DNA from 3 places in the Dehalococcoides mccartyi 195 genome. Region 3 is predicted to be linked to each of the others. Evidence: riboswitches for the same ligand, from Rfam matches in the RefSeq annotation. Region 3 holds a riboswitch; each other region holds the start of a gene.
The links. Region 3 has a riboswitch for cobalamin ahead of DET_RS03420 (ABC transporter substrate-binding protein). Riboswitches for the same ligand answer to the same signal wherever they lie in the genome.
Positions count from the first base shown of each region.

Region 1: linked by a shared signal. The riboswitch ahead of DET_RS00725 (zinc-dependent dehydrogenase) and the one ahead of DET_RS03420 (ABC transporter substrate-binding protein) in region 3 are both predicted to bind cobalamin.
Region 2: linked by a shared signal. The riboswitch ahead of DET_RS01805 (adenosylcobinamide amidohydrolase) and the one ahead of DET_RS03420 (ABC transporter substrate-binding protein) in region 3 are both predicted to bind cobalamin.

Region 1 is NC_002936.3:121,540-124,820, reverse strand. Features, by position in the region: gene trpD (anthranilate phosphoribosyltransferase) at 1-936, opposite strand, end outside; gene DET_RS00725 (zinc-dependent dehydrogenase) at 957-1,982, opposite strand; cobalamin riboswitch at 2,091-2,283, opposite strand; gene DET_RS00720 (4Fe-4S binding protein) at 2,518-3,281, shown strand, end outside.
Region 2 is NC_002936.3:299,301-302,581, reverse strand. Features, by position in the region: gene DET_RS01810 (sensor histidine kinase) at 1-480, opposite strand, end outside; gene DET_RS01805 (adenosylcobinamide amidohydrolase) at 968-1,735, opposite strand; cobalamin riboswitch at 1,848-1,991, opposite strand; gene DET_RS01800 (hypothetical protein) at 1,990-2,286, opposite strand; gene DET_RS01785 (reductive dehalogenase) at 2,329-3,281, opposite strand, start outside.
Region 3 is NC_002936.3:598,213-601,493, forward strand. Features, by position in the region: gene DET_RS03410 (class I SAM-dependent methyltransferase) at 1-19, shown strand, start outside; gene DET_RS08845 (hypothetical protein) at 159-281, shown strand; gene DET_RS03415 (hypothetical protein) at 302-787, shown strand; cobalamin riboswitch at 947-1,082, shown strand; cobalamin riboswitch at 1,173-1,291, shown strand; gene DET_RS03420 (ABC transporter substrate-binding protein) at 1,396-2,412, shown strand; gene DET_RS03425 (FecCD family ABC transporter permease) at 2,464-3,281, shown strand, end outside.

The DNA.
Region 1 (3,281 bases), 480 kb from region 3:
AGGAGCGGCATTCAGACAAACCGCGTTAAAAGCAGCCCCGTTTTCACCGCCAGAAAGAATACGGAGAAGCCGCAGGGTTTCGCGTTGTTTATCACCCGAAGTAAGAATATCCTCCGTCCGGCCGGGTTTTAAACCAAAATCTGCCGGAGACAAGCTGTAGTTAATAATCTGCCCGTCTTCGCCAAGCTCGGCAATGCGGCTTTCGCCCAAAACGGAAAGTTCATCCATTCCCCGGCCGCCGGGGGCAGAGCCGTAGATAACCAGGGCTTTTTTATAACCTATCTCACGCATCACCTCGGCCACCGGCTGCAATAGTTCGGCTGAATATACCCCCCTGACCGCATAACGGGGCAAAGCCGGGTTTGCCAGCGAACCGGCAATATTAAGGGTAGTCCCGAAACGTATCTGGGAAAGGATACGGAAAAGAGCCTGGGGGTGAACTTTGGCGCTCATGCCGTTAAAAATGCCTATACCCGCCGTTTCAATACTCCGCCTGACGGTCTCCACGTCTGTTTCCACGTCAACACCCAGTGATTCCAGCATATCAATAGTCCCTAAGCTGCCGGAAAGGGCTCTGGCACCGTGTTTTGCCAGTACCACCCCGCCCGCCGCCGCCACAATGGAAGCAGCCGTGCTGATGTTAAAGGTCTTCAGGCTGTCCATGCCCGTACCGCAGTTATCCACCAAAGGTTTATTTACCAAAGGCTTAACCCTTACCGTATCCTGCTCATATATAGCTTCCCAGACACCGGCTATCTCCGGTGCTGTTTCACCCTTGGCGGTTAGGGCGGCCATAAAGGCACCCTGCTGGAGGTCAGGCTGTTCATTCCGCATTATCTGGCAGAAACAGTCTTTTACTTCTTCACGGTTAAGATTTTCCTTTGAAATAAGGCGGCTTATGACAGCCCCGAAATTTTTTACCCTGTTTTCGTCCACTTTTGTTTCCCTCTTTTTTATTAAAATTTGATAATGGTTTTAAGGCCTTTTAGCTTTTCCACCCCCAGAAAAGCCTCCTCTATATCTGAAATACCCGTTACCCGGCTGATAAGCCTTTTTACAGGTATAATCCCATCCGTTATCAGGCTAAGCGCCCGGGTATTATCCGCTGGAGTAGAGCCGTAAGAGCCGCTCAAGGCCAGCTCCCGGTAATGGATAGTGTTGGCGTCCAGGCTGAATTCAGAACGGTCTTTAGGCAGACCGGAAAAGAAATTTATCCGCCCGCCGGGGCTCAAAACAGAGGGCAGCTCTCCCACTTCTACCCCCGAACTGGCAATCAAAATCACATCTACCCCCGCCCCCCCGGTCTGCTCAAAAACCCCCTGCCTGAGGCTGGTCTTTGCCAAATCTATCACCCCGTCAGGGCAGGCCAGTTCCGCCCCACACACCCTGTCAGGCAGGACTTCGGCCATAAGCACCTTTTCCGCCCCGTTATGCCGGGCGAGCATGGCCTGTAAAAGACCTAAAGGCCCAGCCCCCAGCACCAGCACCCGGTCTCCGTCCCCCACCCGGCTAACAGACTGGCTGTGGATACAGCTGGCAAGCGGCTCAGCCAGAGAGGCTTCTTCGTCTGAAACATTCTCAGGTATTATGTTAAGCCCGCCAGGCAGGCTTTCAGGGGGAAGTGCCATATATTCGGCCAAGCCCCCGTCATAATTAAAACCGATTATTTTCACCTGCCCGCACAAATTCTCCCTGCCCTGCAGGCAAAGCGGGCAGACCCCGCAGGCAATACCCGGATAAACCTGCACCCTGTCACCCGCCTTGAAATCAGGGTGTTCAGAGCAGGCTACCACAGCGGCTATTTCATGCCCCAGTATCCGGGGATACTTAAGGTCACGGTGTCCCCGCCGGAACATCTTTACGTCTGTGCCGCAGATTGCACAGCAGGCTACCTCCAAGAGCACACCACCCTTGGGGCAGGACGGAGTGTCCACCTCCGCCAGGCTAAGTTTAGCCGGTTCTTCCAGCAAGACCGCTTTCATATTTCCCCCCATAATAAAAAAATCCCCAAACCACCAAGGTTTGAGGATTAAAAAAAATAAAACCCCAAACCTTTCGGCTCAGGGATTTACCATTTCCCACGGCCATTTTCCGCGAAACTCTATACCGGCAGATATTCTGGCTTACGGCTCAACCTACTCACCGGGCCTTCCCGCTTCATTTTAATGAAACAGTGGCGTATTCCAGTTTTCGTCCCCGTATACAGCGGCGGGACCGCACCTGATTCTAACAGGCTTCCCTTTTAAGCTTTTGTTACAAAGCACCGGCAGACCATATTCAATTAGACTTGATTTTAATTAGTTATTTCTGTTTTGTCAATACTTATTTTAGCCGCATTTTGCCCAAAAAACAGCTGCTTCAAAAGCCGGGTGGATAAAGAATTAAATGGGTGGTAGAATAGAGCAGTTTGGCTCACAGGTGAGCTTGCAGATTGACAATGTACTATATGTTGCAAGTATAATATCAGGAACTAGGTCTTTTAAATATCGGCTTAAATATTTTGTAGAAGAGACATATATGGCCAAAACAAAAGCACCTGCAGACAAAATGGAACCGGCTGAAGAAATCAAACAGGACGGCAAGGTAGTTTCTACCAAGCGCACCGCCGGCAGTGAGTTTTTCTGGACACAGAGCCGCTGCACCGGATGTAACCGCTGTGCCAGCATCTGCCCGGTAGATGCTATCAAACTGGACAGGGATAAGACACCCACCAAACGGGTCGGCACCGCTCCCTGCACCCGCGCCTGCCCCGCCGGATTGGATATCCCCCGCTATGTCCGCTTTGTAGCTGAGGGCAACGCCCCGGCTGCCACTGCTGTTATGAGAGAAAAGATACCCTTCCCTTCAGTGTGCGGTTATGTCTGTTTCCACCCCTGTGAACTGGAGTGCCAGCGCCAGAAATTTGACGAGCCTATTGCCATTCGGGCTTTAAAGAGATATGCCGCTGAAAATGACGACGGCAGTTGGAAAAATAACCTTAAAATTGCCCCTTCCACCGGCAAAAAGGTAGCTATTATCGGTTCCGGCCCAGCCGGGCTTACCTCAGCCTACTTTTTGACCCTGCTGGGGCACGAAGCAACTATATTTGAATCTATGGAATACGCCGGCGGCAAGATGTTTTACAGTATACCCGAGCATCAGCTGCCCAAAGATATACTCAATAAAGAAATTAAGGCCATCACCGACCTGGGCGTAACCATCCATACCTCCTGCCAGGTGCAGTCCGTACAGACCCTGTTAAAACAGGGCTACGATTCGGTTCTGCTTTCCACCGGCGTACT
Region 2 (3,281 bases), 300 kb from region 3:
TGAATAACGGGTAAACAGTTCGTTTAATTTACGTTCGGTTTTCTCATGGTTTTTTATCTCCTGAACGAGTTTGCTGTTTATTTCGGCCAGCTCTTTGGTACGCTCCGCCACCTGTATCTGAAGCTGTTTACGGAGATTAACCGGGTCAGTCACATCCTGAAGGACTTCATACAGAAAATCCCTGCCATTTATGGTAACCTTGCTTGCAGTTTTTAAAATAGTAATCAGCTTGCTACTGCTGGTCAGCAGCTGCCTTTCAGCATTGTCTATTGATTGCCCCATATCAAGTATCGGGCATTTACCCTCTTCCGCCGGGCAAATGAACTTATGGCAGGAATGGCCTATAATCTCGGATGCCTCTGCCCCGATAAGATTCTGGGCCGCCTGATTTATATTCATGATTTTTCTGGACAAAACATCTATCACTACAATACCTACAGGCAAGGTATCGATCTGAATCGTATCCAAGTTATCAATCATGGCTAGAGTCCCCCACAACAATCCGCTACTTATAGCCATACTAATATTACCATACAAAAAAAACAAGTACAATTGAATAATACGGCTAACATTTGTGTAAGATTTTATAGACAATGGGGTTACATTCTATATTCCGGCAGTTAAAGCCTTGCTGAAGGTAATAAAAGAGTTTATAAGAGTATAAGAATATTAAATAATGAAGAATCGGATATTTTATTTGGTAAACTGGCACGGGATTTACCGTATAATTAACATCAATTTATTTTATAAGATCACCCTCCTGATATTATAAGTTGTCTTAATAGACCTGCCAAGGTATACAACGACTACCTAATCCATACCAGACCGGCTATGACATTAGCTTGATAATTGAGGGCGTTTGAGAATAAATAACTATAAAACGAATTCAAGATATTAATAAGTAATCTGGAATCTATATTAACATTACTAACTATTCGGCTATGAATATTTAATAAATAGCGACTATCTAGTATCCCCGGCAGTTTCTGACGGCCTGTTTGACTGCCTGAGTTGCAGCTTTGGCCATCATCTCCCCCAGTTTGGTATGACCACCCACATAAGTATATTTATCATCCCCGCCTGATACGCTGATTATCTGGTCTGTTCCCGTTCCGGTTGCCTGCCATTCGGGGTGTACCGCACTCCGTATATCCAGTTCCTGTAAAGCTACATTCTTAGCCTCGGTCAGTGTGATATACGACGAAGCAAGCGTGGGTGTCTCCAGAGTAGAGCCGGTAAGCAGGATAATATTTATCGTGCCTATCTTCTCAAACTTGCCATTTCGCTCTATACCGCTTGCGGCATCACAGCCTATCCGCATGGCGTTGGTCTTGACCCCGGCAGTAGCAAAGGCAAGTACCCAAAACTCTTCATAACTTTCTTCCGCCCAGGCTATTTTGTCCTGGTCTACTCCAGTAGATAAAAATGAGACTTTATCCAGGTCTGTGCCGTATCTCTCAAGGACTTCTTCCAGCACTACCGAATAGGCTGTCTGCCAGTCTGATGAGTTGTCGTGCATGAAATCCCAGAGTTCAGGGGGTATGTGGGTGTTTAAGATATATCTGGCCTTACCCAGCCCGGTGCGGGTGGAGAGTATATTCCTTTCCTCCGGCAGTTCTATTACCAAAGTATTGGTGGACGCACCCAGTGCCTTATGATAGACAATGCCTGCTTTTACCCCGTGAAAACTGCCCAGTTCTTTATAACAGGTATCTGTTTTCAGTTCAGATATCACCTTTGTTCCCTCCATATCAGCCTTATTCCCTTTCCCCGTAAAATATGCCCCCTCCGGAATACAGGAGGGGGCTAATTATCTTTAACTCCGCACCTGCTCTTTCCGTAGTCACCGGAAGGGCAGTACCTGAATCCGGGCGCTTTGCTGGCTTGCTCTTTTCCCCGCTCACAGTAGGCGCTACTGCTCCGGATTTTCACCGGCTTTCTTTCCCGTTTCCCCCTTTGAATCCAAGGGGATTTCAGGTAATACTTATATTAACTTTGGGCCTTGATACGTCTGGTAACTAACTGCCAGCTGACCAGCATAAGGATTATCGCCGGTAAACCGGTAACCAGCAGGAACATATAGGCTGCCTGAGAATAAAACTCTTGGAAAGCTGTATAGAAATTCTGAATAGTAAATAGGAATAGTATCAGCCCGGCTATACCTATAATCCATTCATAAAGGCGCAAAGATATCCCTTTCTGGCCAAGTTTATTAATCAGAAATGTAAAACCTACGCCTAAAGCGATACCTATGAGCATCCATATGAGAGTATACAGAGACCACATATTTCTAACTTCCTTTCTAGAAAATAAGGCTATTGCCAGTCTTTATAAATTGGTTTCAATACCTTCAAGCGGCCAGTATTTATCAGGTTCAAACCAGAAGTTGTCCCACATATTCTGGTCTTTGACTATGCCGTAACCAAAGGCATGGTCCATATTGGCAAAAAAGCCGTTGAAGATACCTGTCTGAGAAACTACGCCTTTAACTACTTCGTGGATACTGGACTTGATATCCTTGCTAAATACGCAAGAAGCTACGCAAGCCGCACACCCATGTTTACCAGAAGTCACCCAGAAATTGTGGCAGGCAAAGTCGTTGTTAGGCCAGACCTTTTTACCGGATAGATTAAAGTATTCCGGTATAAGCTTGGTCGGATTGGAATTAGCATCATCAGCGGGAGTAATCTCATAGGTCGGTTCACGGAAAGTCGGTATAGCTGAAGCAGGGCAAGCTTTGGCACATAATCCGCAATCCCTGCAGAAACGATTAGCCCCGAAGTCTATGGGATTAGTAGTGGGTAACGGGAGATCAGTGAAAAACACCTCCACCTTACGAATTAATGGACCACAAGATGGGGTTATTTGCCCTCTCATACGCCCCAACTCACCTATCCCAGATAGTACTCCGAACGGCACGTTATTCCAGGGGCCCCAGCCTGAACCTGCAGTAGTATAGCCAATGGCATGAATAAATCCTCTGAAATGGATATCAAATGCAATTGAACGAGCATAAGATTTGGCAGTGGTAGCATCCGCCCTATAGCTCGGCGCCATCAAAGCCGGATTTCTAGCCTCGCGTATTACAACTACTATTATGTTGTTGCACTTTTCTGGGATAACCATTTTTTTATCTGTTTCGTATGGCTGATCAACATCTTCCCAAACTACTTCTTTGCCATTCTTATCTGCCAGAATCGGTAAAACGCCGCATGTCTTATGTACAAGTTTCTTGGTATATTCATCTGCCTTCAAGTAGCCCACTTCAGCCCCGCCGCACC
Region 3 (3,281 bases):
TGCCCGCAAGAAAAACTAACTTATTAGCTAGGATACTGGTTTTAACAGCCGCAGTTTTTGAGTCTGCGGCTGTTTTATTGATTGAGATAAACCCGTTTATTAGGTAAAATGGTTTGCAGTTATATATCCTTAAACCTTACAAGAGAGAAGCGAGCGTAATGATAAAACCAACCAAGCTGATTCCGCCTTTTCCCCAGATGACAATAGGGGTTATGGGTTCTGCCGGCGGGGCAATGTCTGATGAAACCAAAAAAATCTACGTTGTCTGGGTGAGTGCATAGCCAAGCGTAAACATGTACTTATTACCGGTGCCTGTCCCGGTATGCCCCATGAAACTGTGCTGGGGGCTAAGGAAGAAGGCGGAGTAGTAGTGGGTATTTCTCCGGCCCTCAATCTGGAAGAACACGTAGAAAAATACCATTCTCCCACCCGCGGATATGACGCCATTATCTATACCGGCTCAGGTCTGATGGGACGGGAGATTGAAAATATCCGCAGCTGTGACGTAGTTATATTTGCCGGGGGGCGCTCCGGCACTCTGGGTGAGTTTGCCATAGCTTATGACGAAGGCAAGGTTATAGGCGTGTTGCGGGGGAGCGGCGGTATTGCTGACCATCTGGACAAGATTATTGCCATGGTGGACAAGGAAACCGGTGCCCGGGTCTACTACGAATCAGACCCGCATAAACTGCTGGACGTACTGGAAGCAGTTTACCGGGAACGTATTTTCCCCAGGCATAAGCTTCTGCTGGAAAACCACAGCCCTGACGGTATTTACGACGGCTAATCTAATTTTAATCTGAAAGGGATTTAGTTTCTAAATCCCTTTTTTATGTCCCCGGAATGCTTGGGATAGGGGGTCTGTCAAAGCAGGTTTACGGGTCTGGTTTCCCTGAGAATATATTTCAGGTTTTTCGTTTATGTATTGACTAAACAAAATAACTGGAGTAAACTAAAATTTAGTTGAATATATGACGGGATAGCTATGAGTGCAAGACCGGTGCGAATCCGGCGCAGTACCGCCTACTGTGACCGAGGGGAGACCTTCGGGAGCCAGAACCTCAAATTCCGTTACCAGGCACTCCGCGGAATAGGGAGGGTAGTCATTTTAAAGTGACTGAAATACCTTTGTCCGATGAGGCAGAGGTATTTTTTATGTCTGGCAGAGTATATAAAAAATAACAGGGCCTTGAACTTTGAGTGCAAGACCGGTGCAATTCCGGCGCAGTACCGCCTGCTGTAATGGGGCAAATACCCCGAAGTCAGAACTTCAAAGTTCGGTTTTAGAGGCTCTCCGCGGTAAGAGGAGGTACGTGGCCATGCAGAAAAACTTGTAAGAGGAAACAGTTTTGCCCGTGGTTTTGGTTTCCGATATTAAAAATGAATGGAGCAGTTATGCTGAGTGATATTAAAATGAAACTTAACAGTAAGAGTGCCCGCTTGGGTACGGCTGTTGCCAGTATCTTCTTAAGTTTGGTTTTGCTGCTGGGTTTGGCAGGCGGCTGTAAAACGGCAGACGATACCGAAAATGAAGATGATACCCCGGTAGTAACCGAAGTAAGCTATCCCTTGACAGTGACAGACCAGCTGGGCAGGACGGTAACTATTCAGTCCGAACCCCAGACTATAGTCTCTCTTTCCCCCAGCAATACCGAAACTATTTATGCTATGGGACTGGAAGATAAACTGGTGGGTGTGACTACTTACTGCAACTACCCTGAGGCCGCCGCAGATAAGCCCAAGGTGGGCGGTTTTTCAACCGTAGATGTTGAAGCGGTGACTGCTATAGGACCTGATATTATTCTGGCCTCCAATCTTCATGAATCTACCGTTATCCCTCAGCTTGAACAGCTGGGTCTGACTGTGATAGCTATCAGCCCGGATAATCTGGAAGAAGTAATCTCATCTATTGAGCTTATTGGCAAATGCCTTAATCAGGTTGAAAAAGCCAATTCGCTGGTAGACGGGATGCAAACCCGTATAGATGCGGTAACAGCCAAGGTCAAAAACCTGTCTGACAGTCAGAAACCGCGTGTTTTATACATTGTCTGGCATGAACCTCTTATGAGTGTTGGTTCTACTGCCTTTATAACCGGCTTGATTACTGCTGCCGGAAGCGTTAGTATTACTGCTGATTCTGTAGAAGCTTATCCTACCATTAGTTTGGAAACAGTACTCGGGGCTAATCCCCAGGTGATAGTGGTGGGTACCGGTATGGGTTCAGGGGCGGATGCGCCGCTGATTTTTATGCAGGATGAGCCCCGTCTGGCGGCTATTGATGCCAGAATAAACGGCAATATATATAGTATCAATACAGACCTTATCGGCCGTACCGGCCCGCGGATTGTAGATGCTCTGGAGCAGCTGGCCCAGATGCTCCACCCTGAAATATTCGGGGCTTTCAGCGGATAAAGAATTCGGCTGGGGCAGGTATATACCTGCCCCACAGTTTTGCAGGTAAGAATGGGTGTTAATACAAGTCTGAATAAAGAAAACTGCCCGGCAGTACCCGGCGGTCTGCACCCTCACTGGCAGGGCAGGCTTTATGCAATGCTCGGGTTGCTTGGATTGCTGCTGCTGGCGGCAATCTTTGCTATTTCATTCGGCTCGGTTGAAGTGCCGTTTTTTACCACTATATCCATTATAATTTCAAAAATCCCCTTTATACATATCAGCCCTGACTGGACTGTAAATACCCAGACTATTATTTGGGATATCCGTTTGCCCAGAGTCCTGCTGGCCGGAGTGGTGGGTATGGCTTTGGCTGTGGCCGGGGCTACATATCAGGGGCTTTTCTGTAACCCTCTGGCAGACCCTTATCTTATCGGTGTGGCCCAAGGGGCGGCGGTAGGCGCTGTACTGGGGCTGATACTAGGTATCGGTTTTGATATACTGGGTATTTTCGCAACCCCGCTGTTTGCCTTTGTGGGGGCGTTCGGGGCGGTAGGTGTTGTGTATATGCTGGCCAGGGTGGGAAACCGCCTTACGGTTACCACTTTGATACTGGCCGGTGTGGCACTGGGCTCATTCCTTACGGCTGTTGTATCGTATTTGATTACGGTCAGCGGCGACAAGATTCACTCTGTTATGTTCTGGCTGATGGGCAGTTTTTCTATGGCTGCCTGGGACAGTGTAAAAATAGTTGTACCTATTGTAATCATAGGTACTATAGTTATACTTTTATTTGCCCGTTCGCTGAACCTTATTCAGCTGGGTGAAGAGCAGGCTCAGGAACTGGGGGTAGATGTGGAGCGGATGAAAATCTTCCTCCTTACGGCAGC